Linked DNA regions of Silvibacterium dinghuense. The protein of the gene in region 1 interacts with the protein of each later gene in a pairwise test. Links are inferred from orthologs where the notes say so. Each region holds a gene or a part of one and is shown in the gene's direction. Other genes may lie near its edges.

What was found.
Region 2: the proteins of ESZ00_RS18505 (region 1) and ESZ00_RS08730 interact in binary tests that used the Escherichia coli proteins (3 or more experiments, as listed by UniProt). The link is inferred for Silvibacterium dinghuense from one-to-one orthologs.

What each region holds. Positions count from the first base shown.
Region 1 is NZ_SDMK01000005.1:161,214-169,249, reverse strand. The notes cover bases 2,521-5,546. They hold ESZ00_RS18505 (TonB-dependent siderophore receptor), read left to right. Parts: upstream 2,521-2,903; coding sequence 2,904-5,189; downstream 5,190-5,546. Other genes in these bases: ESZ00_RS18510 (AraC family transcriptional regulator), read right to left, coding at 2,521-2,534. In the rest of the region: ESZ00_RS18525 (AraC family transcriptional regulator), read left to right, coding at 1-88; ESZ00_RS18520 (aldo/keto reductase), read left to right, coding at 167-1,162; ESZ00_RS18515 ((R)-mandelonitrile lyase), read left to right, coding at 1,221-1,622; more of ESZ00_RS18510, read right to left, coding at 1,761-2,520; ESZ00_RS18500 (TonB-dependent receptor), read left to right, coding at 5,607-8,036. UniProt on the Escherichia coli protein: Involved in the uptake of iron in complex with ferrichrome, a hydroxamate-type siderophore. Binds and transports ferrichrome-iron across the outer membrane.
Region 2 is NZ_SDMK01000001.1:2,200,815-2,208,666, forward strand. The notes cover bases 3,393-6,234. They hold ESZ00_RS08730 (energy transducer TonB), read left to right. Parts: upstream 3,393-4,371; coding sequence 4,372-5,097; downstream 5,098-6,234. Other genes in these bases: secF (protein translocase subunit SecF), read left to right, coding at 3,393-4,211; ESZ00_RS08735 (MotA/TolQ/ExbB proton channel family protein), read left to right, coding at 5,217-5,960; ESZ00_RS08740 (ExbD/TolR family protein), read left to right, coding at 6,165-6,234. Outside these bases: ESZ00_RS08710 (tRNA guanosine(34) transglycosylase Tgt), read left to right, coding at 1-564; preprotein translocase subunit YajC, read left to right, coding at 883-1,191; protein translocase subunit SecD, read left to right, coding at 1,271-2,884; more of secF, read left to right, coding at 3,006-3,392; more of ESZ00_RS08740, read left to right, coding at 6,235-6,614; ESZ00_RS08745 (ExbD/TolR family protein), read left to right, coding at 6,678-7,109; ESZ00_RS08750 (tetratricopeptide repeat protein), read left to right, coding at 7,314-7,852. UniProt on the Escherichia coli protein: Interacts with outer membrane receptor proteins that carry out high-affinity binding and energy dependent uptake into the periplasmic space of specific substrates such as cobalamin, and various iron compounds (such as iron dicitrate, enterochelin, aerobactin, etc.).

The sequences.
Region 1 (8,036 bases):
AGATGCGAACTCCTTTGTGCGCGCCTTTCGCGGCTGGGAGGGTGTGCCGCCGGGGCAGTGGCGGGATGCGCATCGCACCGCTTCGTAAAAGTTCTCTCCTCTCTTCTTCCAACGTCTTCACGAACGTCTTAGCCCGGCGCTGTCCTGCCGGCAACAAGGAGTCACGATGCAAACACGCAAGCTTGGAAACAGTGGACTCGAAGTCTCCGCCCTCGGCCTCGGCTGCATGGGCATGAGCTTTTCCTATGGAGTGGTGCACGACGAGAATGAGATGGTCTCGCTGCTGCACAAGGCTGTCGACCTCGGCGTTACATTTTTCGATACGGCTGAGGTCTATGGGCCGTATACCAATGAGCGGCTGTTGGGCAAGGCGCTTTCGCCTCTTCGCGACAAGGTGGTGATTGCGACGAAATTCGGCTTTCAACTGAAGGCGGACGGCAGCCCCGGCTGGGAAGGTCTGAACAGCCGTCCTGAACATATCAAGGAAGTCGCCGAGGCCTCGCTCAAGCGTCTCAACATCGAGGTCATCGATCTCTTCTACCAGCATCGTGTCGATCCGAATGTACCGATTGAAGAGGTTGCCGGAGCCGTGGCCGACCTGGTGCGCGAAGGGAAGGTCCGCTACTTCGGCCTGAGCGAAGCAGGGGTGCAGACGATCCGCCGCGCGCATGCGGTGCATCCGGTTTCGGCGCTGCAGAACGAGTACTCCCTCTGGTGGCGCAGGCCGGAGGCCGAGGTCATTCCTGTGCTCGAGGAGCTGGGCATCGGTCTTGTGCCTTACAGCCCGCTCGGCAAGGGATTTCTCACCGGCGCGATGAGTGCCGATACCGAGCTTGCCAGCGGCGATTTCCGCAACCAGCTGCCGCGCTTCTCAGTTGAGGCGCGCAGGGCGAACCAGGCTTTTGTCGACCTGCTGGGCCGCATTGCGCAGGAGAAGCACGCAACCCCCGCGCAGATTGCGCTGGCGTGGCTGCTGGCGCAGAAGCCGTGGATCGTACCGATCCCCGGCACGACGAAGCTCTCGCGGCTGGAGGAGAATCTTGGCGCGGCGTCCATCACGCTCAGCGATGCGGACCTGCGCGAGATCGACGAGGCGGTGAAGCAGGTGCCGGTCGAGGGCGACCGGTATCCTGAACACATTGAGCAGATGACCGGCCGTTAACAACGACCACCGGGCGGAGTCTTCAGTCTCCGCCCGGCACTTTGGAAGGAGAACGTCGATGGAGATCAAGCGCGCGGGCTCGCAGCCCTCGGTTACCCCCAACCCTGACTGGTTCACCGGCAAGGTGCGCCTCGACCAGCCGTTCCAGGCCGAGGAGCCAGCGAAGGTTGGCGGCGCATGGGTGACCTTCGAGCCGGGTGCTCGCACCAACTGGCACACGCATCCGCTGGGGCAGACGCTGATTGTGACGGCCGGCCTCGGCTGGGTGCAGCGCGAAGGCGGTCCCGTCGAAGAGATTCGCCCCGGCGACGTGGTCTGGTTTGCGCCCGGCGAGCGGCATTGGCATGGCGCTACGGCTGCTACGGCGATGACCCACATCGCCATCGCCGAAAAGCAGGATGGCCGCGTGGTCGATTGGCTTGAGCCAGTGACCGATGAGCAGTATCTCGGTAGGGTGTAGGGTGTAGTTTTTTGTGATGCTGCCCGTTTTGTGATCTCCCACATCTCGGAAAGACGAGATGTGGGGCACCCGGCGAAAGAGACTGGATCGCGACCAAAGGGAGCGGGTGCCGAAGGCCGTTCGCCCTACGCGCAGCAGCTAGGTGCAGTAACGGCTGGGTAGTGTGCCGGTCACGCGCTTGAACATCGCCGTGAAGCTCCATGCCGTCTCATAACCCACCGCGATGGCGATCTCGATGAGCGGCCGGCCCTCGGCCAGCATCGGAATAGCAGCGAAAGTCCGGATGTGGTCGCGCCATACCTGAAAAGACAGACCTGTTTCCTGGCGGATCAGACGTGCCAGCGTGCGTGTCGAGATGCGCAGGCGGGCAGCCCAGGTGTCGAGCGTGCTGGCATCTTCCGGGCTCCGCGTCAGCATCTGCTCCATGCGCCGCAGACGGGCGTCGCCGAGTGGCGGCAGGCGTACCGGGTCGAGAGGTGTCCAGTCGATCTCTCCCAGCGCCGCGGCGACAATGCGCCCCTCCTGCCCGCGCTCGTCATACTCCATCGGCATGGCGACGATGCGCAGTACCAGTTCACGCAGCAGCAAGGAAACTCCCAGCATGCGCGGCTCGCACGGAGCCGCGGAGGGACAGGAGTCTTCGCGGATATAGAGCGTGCGCATCTCCAGCTCGCCGATGGCGCTGGTCTGATGCACATATCCCGGTGGAAGCCAGACGGCGCGCTGCGGCGGAATGACCCAGCATCCCCGTGTGAAGGTCAGCCGCATGCTGCCCGAGGCGGCATACAGCAGCTGCGCACGGGCATGCGAGTGGGCATAGCCGAGGTATCCGGCCGGATAGGACTTTGCCATGGCCGAAACCGGCCGCGGCGACGCCTGAAGAAGCTCGTGATCTTTGAGTCTGACTGTCATGGCCTGATTCGCGTAGTGCCTGGCGGAATTCGCGGCACACATTACAGAAACTTTCGCTAGTCTAAATCAGACCAATTCAGTCGGATATTGGGCGGCCTCCCGCAGCAGTCTTTTGGCGAAGCACTGCAGGAGGCCGGAGATCGACAACCAGAAGGCTGGCGACCCGTTCATTGTAGCGGTTCGCAATGCCTTCGACCTCTTGAAAGGCAAATTCCCGTGTTGCGAACTGTGCATCGTTTTGTAGTGCTGATCAGTGTTTCCGCGGCTTCTCTTTGCTGGGCAAAACAGCCGAGTGCGGCCTCTACTGCTCTTCCGGCAGAGGCTCCTCTGCCTGTGCCGGCATGTGCTTCTTCGGAGGGGGCGTCGCCGATGGCGTGGTCGGCGACGATTACCGATCACAGCGGCGCGGTGCTGCCCATGGCCAGCGTGGAGCTGTTGTGCGGCGCACAGCAGTTTGCCGCTCGCAGTGCGGGGCCGGGCCGCTTCACCGCCAATGTGGTCCCTGGCGATTACCTGCTGAAGGTATCGGCCGCGGGCTTTGCGCCGATTCAGCAGGAGATTGCGGTGAATGCGCAGGCGGCGAGCCTTACGCTTGCGCTCGATGTGCAGAAGGCCTCGAATACGGTCACGGTGCAGGCCGAGGCCGGGTATGTGGCGACGGACAGCGGCTCGGCGATGAAGATCGACACTCCGCTGCTCGAAACGCCGCAATCCGTCGACGTGATCACGCGCGAGCTGATGGACGATCAGCAGCCGCAGTACCTGAACGATGCGCTGCGCTATGCCGCGGGTGTGAATGCCGAGAATGAAGGCACCTCATCGCAGTTCTGGACATCAAACAGCATTCAGCTGCGTGGGTTTACGCCCGGCATCTTCCTGGATGGCCTCGAAGAAGATCCTGACGGCAACACGCTGCTGGACGCGTATTTTTACCAGCGCATCGAGGTGATGGCCGGTCCCTCGTCAGTGCTTTACGGACAGGCGAGCCCGGGCGGCATCATCAACGTCGAGACCAAGCGCCCGCTTTCGGCTCCGCTGCGCGAGATAGAGCTGGGTTTCGGCAGCTACGGTCACAATGAGCTGAACTTCGACTTCAGCGGTCCGCTGGCGACACGCAAGCTGCTCTATCGCCTGACCGGTGTGGGCTTCAAAGAGGGCTCTCAGACGTGGTTTATCGATCCGCAGCGCGTGGCGATTGCGCCGGCGCTCACCTGGATTCCCGATGACCGTACCAGCCTGACGATTCTGACGAACTACACCTATAACCCGACAGTAGGTGCGATGGCCAATCTCCCGGCCAGCGGCACCGTGCTCTACAACCCGTACGGCAAGGTTTCGCCGGATTTCTATCTCGGCGATCCGAACTACAACCAGACCAAGCAATCATTTCTGGAACTGGGAGATGTCTTTACGCGCAGCTTCGATCACGGCTGGCAGCTTGGCCAGAACTACCGCTTCACATCGAACAAGGATCATGCGCAGATGATCTGGCCGGAAGAGCTGGAGTCGGATATGCAGACGCTCGATCGCTATACGTTCGATCGGCACACGACCTTTACCACTTCGAACTCCGATCAGCGCGTGAGCGAAGTGTGGAACACCGGCAAGGTGACGCAGACCTTCCTGGGCGGTGTGAACTACACCCACTTCGACGAGCACTGGCACTGGGGATCGGGCGATGTGGAGTCGATCAACATCTTCCATCCGAAGTATTACGTTCCCATTGTCGACCCCGCGATTACCGGCTCCGAAGTTGCCAGCTCCGATCAGACCGGCCTCTATTTCCAGGATCAGGTGTCGGTAGGGCATCTGCGCGCTTCGGCCGGCTTGCGTCAGGACTGGTACAAGGTGAACGAAGTTGCTTCCTATGGCTCTATTAACGAGGACCAGAGCAAGTTGACCTGGCGCACAGGTGCGTCCTATCTCCTCGGCAACGGTTTTGCTCCCTATTTCAGCTATACGACCTCGTTCGAGCCCGATCTCAGCCTGGGAGAGAACAGCCAGCCGCTGCCTCCGACAACCGGACGCCAGTACGAAGCAGGTGTGAAGTATCAGCCTGCGAAGCAGAACATGATGCTCACCGCTGCGATCTACGATCTGGCCGAGCAGAATGTGGGCACAACCGACCCGAATAATCCTAATTTCACCATTGCAGTGGGTGAGATCCGCACGCGTGGCGTCGAGCTCTCGGCGCATGCGAGCCTCTCGCATGCACTCAGCTACACGGCCTCCTATACGCATCTGAAGTCGCTGTATGCGAAGTCCGACACTGACGATACGGGCATCGACGGGGTGACCCGGACAACGCAGGATCAGTATCAGTATGGTGTGCCGCTGAACATGGCCTCGCTGTGGTTCGACTACACGCTGCCTACCTCGCTCTTTTGCGGTTTCGGCGGCGGCGCGGGCGGACGCTTTGTCGGTGCGAGCTGGGGCGATGATGTGAACTCGTTCAAGGTGCCGGGCGTGACGCTCTTCGATGCCTCGGCGCACTATGACCTTCCGAGCGATATGCGCTGGCTGCGCGGCACGCGGTTCCAGTTCAATGCGACGAACCTGGGCGACCGCAACTACGTGGCCTCCTGCTACAGCTCGACAGGCTGCTATCCGGGGCTGATGCGCACCCTGTATGGGACCATGCGTTATCGCTGGTAGATTGGATCACACATTGCGAAGAGAGCCAGACTGGCAGAGTCTGGCTCTTTCGCTTTTCCGGTATGTTCGAACTCGTTGCGTGGCGGCCATGCCGTCGACGAGGAGAGCGTTCCCATTGCGGTGGACGATGGTTGCAGACGAGAATCAAACCTCGTCGCCTTGACAACCCTGAAATCGCGGAACTACGATTTTGCCGGATTGTAATCGTATACATAACGGGTTCTGAAATTGCCGCACTTCGGCAATGGCAGGGCTGACACAACGTAAGACCCAAAAAGGCTACGCGTACGAGAACCTATCCGCTGCAGAAATGCATACGTATACATTTCTGCGGATCTGGCGGACGCTTCTGCCTCGCAACGGGTGTAGCGTCCGGCAAAACAAGTGGCAAATGCAGGAAATTTCTGGAGCCAATTCATGTTCAGGCGCAATTTCTATCCATTCTTATCGCGGAATTTATTTTCATTTCTATGCATCGTGGTGGTTGGGCTGTTCACAGTCTCTCCTCTCCTGGCGCAGGTGGACCAGGGCACGATTACGGGAACAGTGACGGATCAGACAGGTGCTGTGGTTCCGTCGGCACAAATCACATTGACCAATAAGGACACCGGCTTTGTGCTGTCGGCAAAGACAGACCAGAGCGGTGTGTATGTCTTCTCGCCGGTGAAAATCGGCAACTATACCGTGACTGCCAACGCCGCGAATTTTCAAAAGGCGACGTTGAACGGCCTTACGCTGAACCTTAACCAGCGCCTGCAGGCCGACCTTACTCTGCAGCCGGGCAGCGCCACGCAGACGGTGACGGTAGAGGCCGGTGCGGCGCAGCTGCTGCAGACGGAAGACTCATCGACCGGGCAGGTGGTGAGCACACAGACGATCAACAACACGCCGCTGAACGGCCGCAATTATGTCTTTGTGGCGCAGCTCGCAGCCGGTGTTGCCCAGTCGAATGGCTCACGCGGCGAAGGGAACGGCGACTTCAGCGCCAACGGCCTGCGCGCCGAGCAGAACAACTTCATTCTCGACGGCGTGGATAACAACTCGAACCTGATCGACTTCCTGAACGGCGCGACCTATGTCGTGAAGCCTCCGCCGGACGCCCTGGCGGAGTTCAAGGTGCAGACCAGCGATTACACCGCGGAGCTCGGCCACTCGGCCGGAGCGGTGCTCAACGCTTCGATCAAGAGCGGTACCAATGCACTGCACGGAAACCTGTGGGAGTACTGGAGAAACGACGCTCTGGATGCCCGCGATTATTTCTCTCTGACCAAGCCCGAGTTTCGTCAGAACCAGTTTGGCGGAACGATCGGCGGTCCGATCATTCCGAACAAGCTCTTCTTCTTTGGCGATGTGGAAGCTACGCGCATCGTCTTCGGTTCGACCGGTACGTACACGGTGCCGACCGCACTCATGCGGCAGGGTAACTTCAGCGAACTGCTGAGCACGAGCCTCACCGGCAACAGTTCGCCGGTAACGCTCTACCAGCCGGGCACTGACGGCAGTACGGTGCTGACCTGCAACGGGCAGCAGAATGTCCTGTGCTCGAACCAGATCAACGCGGTGGCGCAGAAGATCCTGAACATGTATCCGACGCCGAACGCCAACGGCGGCAAGACCTACAACAACTACGTCATCAACACGAATGACATCAACAACACCGTCAGCTGGGATGGCCGCATCGACTGGAACGCTTCGGCGAAGGACCAGGCCTTCTTCCGCATGAGCAACTCGAACCTGCGCGGCAACTATCCGGCGCCCTTCGGTTCGGTTCTCGACGGCGGCGGCTACGGATCGGATGGTCCGTCCGTCAACATGGGCCAGAACTATGTCTTCAGCGAAACGCACGTCTTCAATCCCAAGCTTGTGAACGAATTCCGCTTCGGTTACAACTGGGCTCGCGCGCAGTTCCTGCAGCAGAGCGCGAACACGGATGTGGCTGCGCAGGTGGGACTGGGCGGCATTCCCTACCAGGCCAACAACGGCGGTCTGCCGTCGACGTCGATCAGCGGCATGAGCGGCTTCGGTTCACCGGGCTACTATCCGTCTATCGAGTTTGAGAATGTCTTCCAGGTGCTCGACAACGTCACGAAGGTGCTGGGCAATCACACCCTCAAGGCCGGCGTGAGCATCCAGAGCGTTCGCGTCGCGGTGACGCAGCCGATCAATCCTCACGGTTCTTACGATTACACCGGTTTCTTCACCTCGAACCCTGCTGCCAACTACACCGGCTATGGCGTTGCCGACTTTCTGGCTGACTCCATGTACAGCGCCTCGATCTCGAACTTCTTCAGCGTGCACGATGTGCACTGGTACTACTCCGGCTACGCACAGGACGACTGGAAGGTGCTCCCGAACCTGACACTCAACCTTGGCCTGCGCTACGACTACTACCAGCCTTCGTATGAGGAGAACGATAACCAGGCTTACTGGAATATCGAGTCCATCAACGGTCCGGCCTCGGGCACGGCGCAGTTCCTGCTGCCCAAGAACACCAAGGCCACACTGGCCTCTGCATTCACCGACCTTACTTCGGCTGACAACATTGCGGTGGTCTACAGCAAGAACCGCTCGCTGGCCCTTGGGCAGAAGCTGAACTTCAGCCCGCGTATCGGATTCGCCTTCACGGCGACGCCGAAGTTCGTGATCCGCGGCGGATATGGCATCTTCTTCGGCGGCCTCGAGAGCGTGGGCGCTTCGCCGAATCCCTCTTACAACTATCCGTTCGCTTTCTCGTCGAACTTCACCTCGCCTGCCTGCTCGAATGGCAGCTGCTCGACGGATGGGCTGAGCCTCGATACCGGCTTCTCGGACGCGATCGCCGTGGGCCTGCAGAACTATCTCTCCACG
Region 2 (7,852 bases), on another replicon or contig:
TTTGCCGGGCTCCAGCCGAATCTCTTCGGCATCGTCCAGGGTGGCATGTATAAGGATCTGCGCCGCGAGTCGGCCGAGCGGCTGGTGGAGATGGATTTTCCCGGCTATGCCATAGGTGGCCTGAGCGTGGGCGAGCCGCGCGACCTGACGCTCGAGGTGATCGCCGAGACGCTGCCCTATCTGCCCAAGGACAAGCCGCGTTACGTGATGGGTGTCGGCTTCCCGGACGAGATCGTGGAATACGCCAAGATGGGCGTGGACATGATGGACTGCGTGCTGCCCACGCGCGCGGCACGGCACGGCATGCTCTTTACCTCCGAAGGCCGACTGAACATGAAAAATAAGCAGTTTGCGGAGGATCAGGGCCCCGTGGACCCGGAATGCGACTGCCCCACCTGCCGCCGCTATACGCGGGCCTATCTGCGGCACCTGATGGTGGCGCACGAGCCCCTGGCGGCGACGCTCAACACACTGCACAACCTGGCTTTCTACCTGCGGACCATGGCCAAGGTGCGGGAGGAGATTACGCGCGCGGGTGGGGCTGCGGCACCGGTCGCCGGGTGAAAATTCGGAGAAAATGGAAGCCCGGCGCAGCGAAATGCGCAGAGCGACGGGCGAACGGCTCCTTGACAGCGCCAATCCGGTCAGCGATGCTAAATTGCTAGGCGCCCCAGGTCATTTCCGCGTGTGTTTTAAGCCCCGGCGTGCGGGGCGGAAAAGACCGGCAGGCTGCCCAGGCAAGTGCAAACGAAGGAAGCAGCACATGCTGTTCAAAGCCTCCGCGACAGGTGATCCTCCTGGCCGGGGCCTTCCCTCCGAAACACCCCGAGTTTCCCATGGTCCGGGCCCGCAATGCGGGTGCGGCCTGAAAAGGATTGTGTGTTGACACCGACTCTCTTGCTGGCCGTCGCGTTGCCTCCTGGCGTCCTCCAGTTTCTGCCCTTCGTCCTGATCATCGTGGTCTTTTATTTCCTGCTTATCCGCCCGAACCAGAAGCGGCAGCAGACCTGGCAGCAGATGCTGGGCAACCTGAAGTCGGGCGACCGGGTAACGACCAACGGCGGCATCCGGGGAACGATCCTCTCCATTAAAGATGACGCCATCACGCTGCGGGTCGCACCGGACAATATCAAAATTGAAGTGGTGAAGAGCGCCATTGCCTCGGTGACCACCGACGAGCCGGCAAAGTAGTCGCACCGGCGCTCTCTCTCCACCCCAGATCCACAGCGGTACGTTCATAGCTCCATGCGTAGGAAGTTGATTCGAGTCCATGCGTAAGAATCTGACCAACAAAGTCATCCTCATCATTGCCGTCCTGCTGGTCTTCGTCTTCGGCATCATCGGTGTGCCGAAGGGCCTGAGCGGCGCTGCCCTCAAAGATGCGCTGCTCCAGCGGATCAGCCTTGGCCTTGATCTCCGGGGTGGAACCCATCTCATCCTCCAGGTCATGGTGGATGAGGCTGTCGGCATCACGCGCGACAGCGATGCGTCGCACATCCAGACGGACCTCCAGCAGGCCGGCATCACTGTCGGTTCGGTGGCGCCTGACACGTCCCGCACGGATGTCATCAACATCAGCGGTGTCCCGGCGGATCATACGAGCGATGTGCGCAGCACCATCGACTCGAAATACGGCACCGAGTACGACATCGCTTCCGGTGCGAACAATACCTTCACCCTGACGATGAAGCCGTCGGTGGTCGATGCGCTCAAGAAGAGCGCGATGGACCAGTCGATCCAGGTGATCACCCAGCGCGTGAATGAACTGGGCACCAGCGAGCCGGTCATCCAGGAGTACAACCTGGGCAGCAACCAGATTCTGGTCGAGCTCCCGGGTGTCGATGATCTCAGCCGCGTGAAGGAAGTGATTCAGTCCACCGCGCGTCTCGAGATTCACGCTGTCGATGGTGGCCCCTACTCGAGTGAGCAGGACGCGCTGCAGCAGCTGGGCGGCACCGTCCCGGTCGACGAGCTCTTGCTGCCGACCAAGCCCGGCGCCTCTTCCTCCGGCTCGATCGAGTGGTATGAGCTCAAGCGCGTCGCCGAAGTAGGCGGTACCGACATCCGTAGCGCACGCGTGAGCCAGAACCCGAACACCAATGCCCCCGAGGTCGACTTCTACCTGACCACGGCTGCGGGCGATCACTTCGCGGACTACACCGGTGCGAATAAGGGCAAGAGCCTCGCGGTCACCATGGACAACAAGGTCCAGGAAGTGGCCGTGATTCACGACCAGATTCGGGACCAGGGCAACATCGGTGGCGGCAACATGACCAACGAGACCGCCAACGATCTGGCCATGCTGCTGAATACCGGTTCGCTGCCCGCCTCCCTGCACTACCTGCAGGAGAGCACGGTCGGTCCTTCGCTCGGTGCGGACTCGATCCACCAGGGCGTCATGGCCTCGATCGTGGGCATGCTCGCGGTGATGATCTTCATGCTCATCTACTACCGCGGCGCGGGCATCAATGCCGACCTGGCGCTGTTCCTGAACCTGGTCATCCTGCTTGGCTTCATGGGCTACACGCACTCGGTGCTGACGCTGCCCGGCATTGCCGGCGTGATCCTGACCATCGGTATGGGCGTCGACTCGAACGTGCTGATCTTCGAGCGTATCCGTGAAGAGATTCGCGCAGGCAAGAGCCCGTCGGCGTCGGTCGAGCAGGGCTTCGGGCATGCCTGGACGACGATTCTCGATACGCACGTCACGACCATAGTCTCGGCCATCATTCTCTTCATCTTTGGCACGGGACCGGTGCGCGGCTTTGCAGTGACGCTGTCGTTCGGTCTGTTCGCCAACCTGTTCACGGCGGTCTTTGTTTCGCGCACCATCTTTGACGCGAACCTGAACCGCAAGGGACGCGGTGAGGCGATCTCGATCTGAACGCGCCGTTCAGGCGCAGGCGCCTGACGGCGCGTGAAGCGATGGAATGACCGGCAGGCTGAAAGGTCTGCCGGAGAAAAGTTAGAAATGCCCGGGGCCGTTGCCCCTGAGGGATGCATTCGTGGAACTGTTTCGTGAAGTGAAGATCGACTGGCTGGGGAAGAAGTGGTATTTCCTCGGATTCTCACTCATTTTCAGCATCGCCGGCGTGCTGTCGCTGCTCTTCTGGCATCACCTGCCGCTCGATGTCGACTTCAAGGGCGGCACCGTCGTGCGCGTGAAGTTCGATCAAACGCCTGATCTGGAAAAGATTCGTGCTGCAGCCGATAAGGCTGGCCTCAAGGACGTGCGCACGCAGTCCTACGGTCCCGCTGCTGGCCATGAAGTGCTCATTACCCTGGCGGAGTCCGCGACCAGCGAGGCCGCGCTCGACAAGGGCCGTGAGACGATCCTGAGCACGCTGACCAGCAATTATTCAACCACCGGTCCGGCGAACCTGGGCAAGCTCGATCTCGATAACGCCGGCAAGAGCGCGCTGACGCCATGGCTCGTCGAGCATGATCCCGAGCACCTGGGGAGCAACGACGCGGCTACGGCGCACTACACCGAGCAGGCAGACGCCATCCTGAACTTCAAGGACAACCAGAATGGCGGCCTGCTGACCTCCATCGACAGCCTCTCCGGCGTCGCCACCCCGGCGGTGGTCAACGATCTCAAGCAGTCCTCTTTCCTCTCCGGCTTTGCCGTGCGTAACGTCGAGATCGTCGGACCGCAGGTGGGCGCGCAGCTGCGCAAGCAGGCACTGCTGGCGACGCTCTATTCGCTGGCCGGCATGCTGGTCTATCTCTGGTTCCGCTTCGAGCTGATTTACGGTGTCGCCGCCGTGGTCGCGGTCTTCCATGACACGCTGATCACCGTAGGCGCTTTCTCGCTGAAGAATCAGGAGATCTCCCTCACCGTGATCGCCGCGATCCTCACGCTCGTCGGTTATTCGATGAACGACACCATCGTGGTTTTTGACCGAATTCGCGAGAACCTGCGTCTTAGCCGGAGGGAGCCTTTGGCGGAGGTGGTGAATCGCAGTATCAACCAGACCCTGAGCAGAACGGTGTTGACCTCGGGTCTGACCTTCCTCACCGTGTTGTCGCTGTATATCTTCGGTGGAGAAGTGCTGCGCGGGTTCTCATTCGCATTGGTCATCGGTATTCTGATCGGCACCTATTCGTCGATCGCAGTGGCTGCTCCAATGCTTGTGGCCTATCAGGAATGGCGGGCAAAGCGCGGCAAGGGCGCCGTGCTTCCCGCAGCAAAGAAGACCCGGGCATAGCCCGGGTCGGTTGTAGGGTTTTCATCTGTAATGTCGTTGTGTTATAGAAGCAGAACCCGCCTTTTTTCACCCGGAAACGAAATAGATTTTTTTGGGAACAAAACTGTACCGGGTTGGTGTCTATAGGTGGTAACAACGATTCGCACGATCGAGGTAGGCCATGTTTGAAGACGCTCTCATGGAGTCCGGCGGGAAGATCAAGACCAAAAGCAAATACTTCACCTTTGTGGGTATTCTGCTGAATGGCTCGATTGTCGCAGCCCTGGTTCTTATCCCGTTGATTTATCCCGAAGCTCTGCCGAAGGCGGCCATGTCCACTCTGCTGGTGGCGCCTCCTCCGCCACCCCCGCCACCCCCACCGCCGCCGCCGGCGCCGGTGCATCCGATCAAGGTCGTCCAGGTGCTGAACCCGATGGCAGCTCCCCGGACGATTCCCAAAGAAATCAAGATGGTGCATGAAGATGCGCCTCCGCCGAGCACGGCTGGTGTCGCGGGTATGGACGGCATGGCCGGCGGCAGCGCCGGTGGTGTGATGGGCGGCATCTTGGGCGGTATCGGCTCGGGTCCTGCTCCCGTCGTCAAGGCTGCGGCTCCCAAGAAGATCGCGGTTTCGGCCGGCGTAATTGCTGGTAACAAGCTGAGCGGTACCACCCCGCAATATCCCGCCATTGCCAAGGCTGCACGCATCCAGGGTACGGTGGTACTGCAGGCGACGATCTCGAAGACCGGCACCATCGAAGGTCTGAAGGTGATCAGCGGTCCTCCGATGCTGCAGTCGGCGGCTCTCGAAGCTGTGAAGACCTGGCGTTACAAGCCCTACCTGCTCAACGGCGAGCCGGTGGAAGTAGAAACCCAGGTGAACGTGATCTTTACCCTTGGTGGTTGATGCAATCGGAGTACGCCGATCCGGGACTACCGGGGAAAGCAATCCGCAGCCGCTTAACTCTTGAACTTGTGATTCCGAACTTGTGATTCCAGAAGTTACTCCCTAGGAGGAAAGATTCAGTGATTCTCGCTCATCTCAATCAGCTTGCGTTTCATCCGGCCGCGCTCGGCTTCTTTCAGGATCAGACTTCAGTAGGCTTCAGCCCCGTCGACCTGTGGAACAACATGGGCTGGCTGGCCCGCGGCGTCGTGTTCGTGCTCTTCGTCATGTCGATCTGGTCGCTGGCCGTGATCATCGACCGCTACCTGTACTTCGCGGCAGCCCGCAAGCAGTCGCGTGAGTTCGCTCCCCGCGTTGCCGGCGCCCTCAAGGAAGGCAAGCTGGACGAAGCGATCAAGGTTGCGGACCGCAACAAGAAGTCGCACCTCGCCGAGGTTGTCACCGCCGGTCTGCAGGAGTTCCGCAACTACGGTGGCGGCGGCAACGTCTCTGCCGAGCAGATCGAGTCCTCCAAGCGCGCACTCGAGCGTGCCGAGGCCATCGTGCATGCCAAGCTGAAGCGCGGTCTCGGCGGCCTGGCCACCATCGGTTCGACGGCTCCCTTCGTCGGTCTGTTCGGTACGGTTGCCGGTATCCTTAAGGCCTTCCAGGAAATCGCCACGCAGAAGACCCCCGGTATCGGCGCGGTTGCCAGCGGTATCTCGGAAGCTCTGGTCACCACCGCCTTCGGTCTTCTCGTCGCTATCCCCGCCGTGATGACCTTCAACTACTTCACCAACAAGGTCGAAGCTTTCGACGTCGAGATGGATAACTCGTCGAGCGAGCTGATCGACTACTTCATCAAGCAGAGCGGCCGCCGCTAATTCGCTCTGCCCTGACGAAACAGGGAAGTAACGGGAATCACACGTTGGCAGCGGAGTTCTGCTCCGCTGCCAACGCCCAAAATTTCACCTGGGGTCGACGCGAGGGGTGCTGCGCGAAACGGGCAGCCCGGGTGGTAGTCAGAGCCCGTTGGCAGCCAGCCGTCGCAACCGCTTGCGGACGACAGAAGACCAGGGGAGTCAAGCATGGCAATTGTAAAAAGGGACGAAGGCAAGAAGGTAAACTCCAACATCAACGTCACCCCCATGGTGGACGTCATGCTGGTGCTGCTGATCATCTTCATGGTCATCACGCCCATGCTGAACAACAAGGTGAACGTCGACCTGGCTCGAAGCAAAAACGCGGTCGCAATGGATGACGCCAGCAAGGAAGACGCTGTCACCGTTGCCGTAACCCGCGACAACAAGATTTATCTGAACAAGGATCAGACTACCCTGGCCGATCTCGGCGGGAAGGTCAATGACCTGCTCCAGAACAAGACTTCCAAGATTGTGTACTTCCGCGCCGATGCCCGTTCGCATTACGGGACCGTGGAAGATGCAGTCGACGCGGTCCGTACGGCGGGCGTGGATGAAGTCGGATTGCTGACCGAGCAGCGTACACCGGATACCAAGCCTCCGACAGGTGGCCAGTAGTCCTGGCGATCTCGAAGAGCTTTACATCGCAAAGATCTTTTTGAAGAGATGAGGAACTGACCTATGGCAATGGGAACTGGCGGCGGCAGCGGCCTTAATTCCGACATCAACGTAACGCCGATGATCGACGTGCTGCTGGTGCTGCTGATCATCTTCATGGTCATCGTCCCGGTAACGCCGCACGGTCTGGATGCGCTGGTCCCCCAGCCGCCGAAGACGCAGCAACCGGAAAATAACGATACGGCCATTGTGGTGCAGGTGCTCGGCGCGGCCGGTGGTGTGCCCGTTTACAAGATCAACCAGGACGATGTGGCCAAGGAACAGTTGGAAGCGCGCCTGGATCAGATCTTCTCGACGCGTGCCAACAAGGTCATGTTCGTGAAGGGCGATCCCAACCTGAACTTCGAGTCGGTTGCTGAAGTTGTCGATATCGCCAAAGCTGCGGGCATCGATCACGTCGGTCTTCTCACTCCCAAGATTGAAGCGGGCCAGTAGGCCCGCTTTATCAGCACCCAGCGCATCGCTTCTTCTTCCCCGGGAAGCGTTGTGCGCAGCAATACTCTGGTTTGTCCCCTTAAGGCTTGCCTAAAGGCGCAAACAAATTACAATCAGCAGCGCGGGGAGTTTCTCCCATTCGCGACCTTGAAGCATCCCAATTGTCAGGGCCTGCCTGGCGATTCGAAGGAGACGAGATACAGAATGAATCGAATTGCACGTTTTCCGGTGATGACCGCCGCGACGCTTTCGTTGCTGGTCTTGATGACCGGGTGCCAGCGCCTCAAGGCCCGCGATCAGTTGAATAAGGGAGTACAGGCGTACAAGAGCGCGAAGTATGAAGAGGCCATCAATCACTTCCAGGAAGCGGTGAACTACGATCCGACCCTGCCCATGGCCCGCGCTTACCTGGCAACTGCGTACGCGCAGCAGGTGGTTCCCGACCTTACCAGTGCAGACAATCTGAAGAACGCGAACCTCGCGATTCAGAACTACCAGGCCGTTCTCGCTCAGGACCCGAAGGACGTCAACAGTCTGAAGGGCATTGCCAGCATCTACTACAACATCGACAAGTACCAGGAAGCCAAGGACTGGCAGAAGAAGGTGCTTGAGGTGGATCCGCAGGATGCGGAAGCGGCATACACCATCGGCTCGATCGACTGGCGCCTCTCCTACCGCAACGCCGTGCAGGCTCTCAAGAACGTGGGCATGCAGGACGACGGCCAGGGCAACGTGAAGTTCCC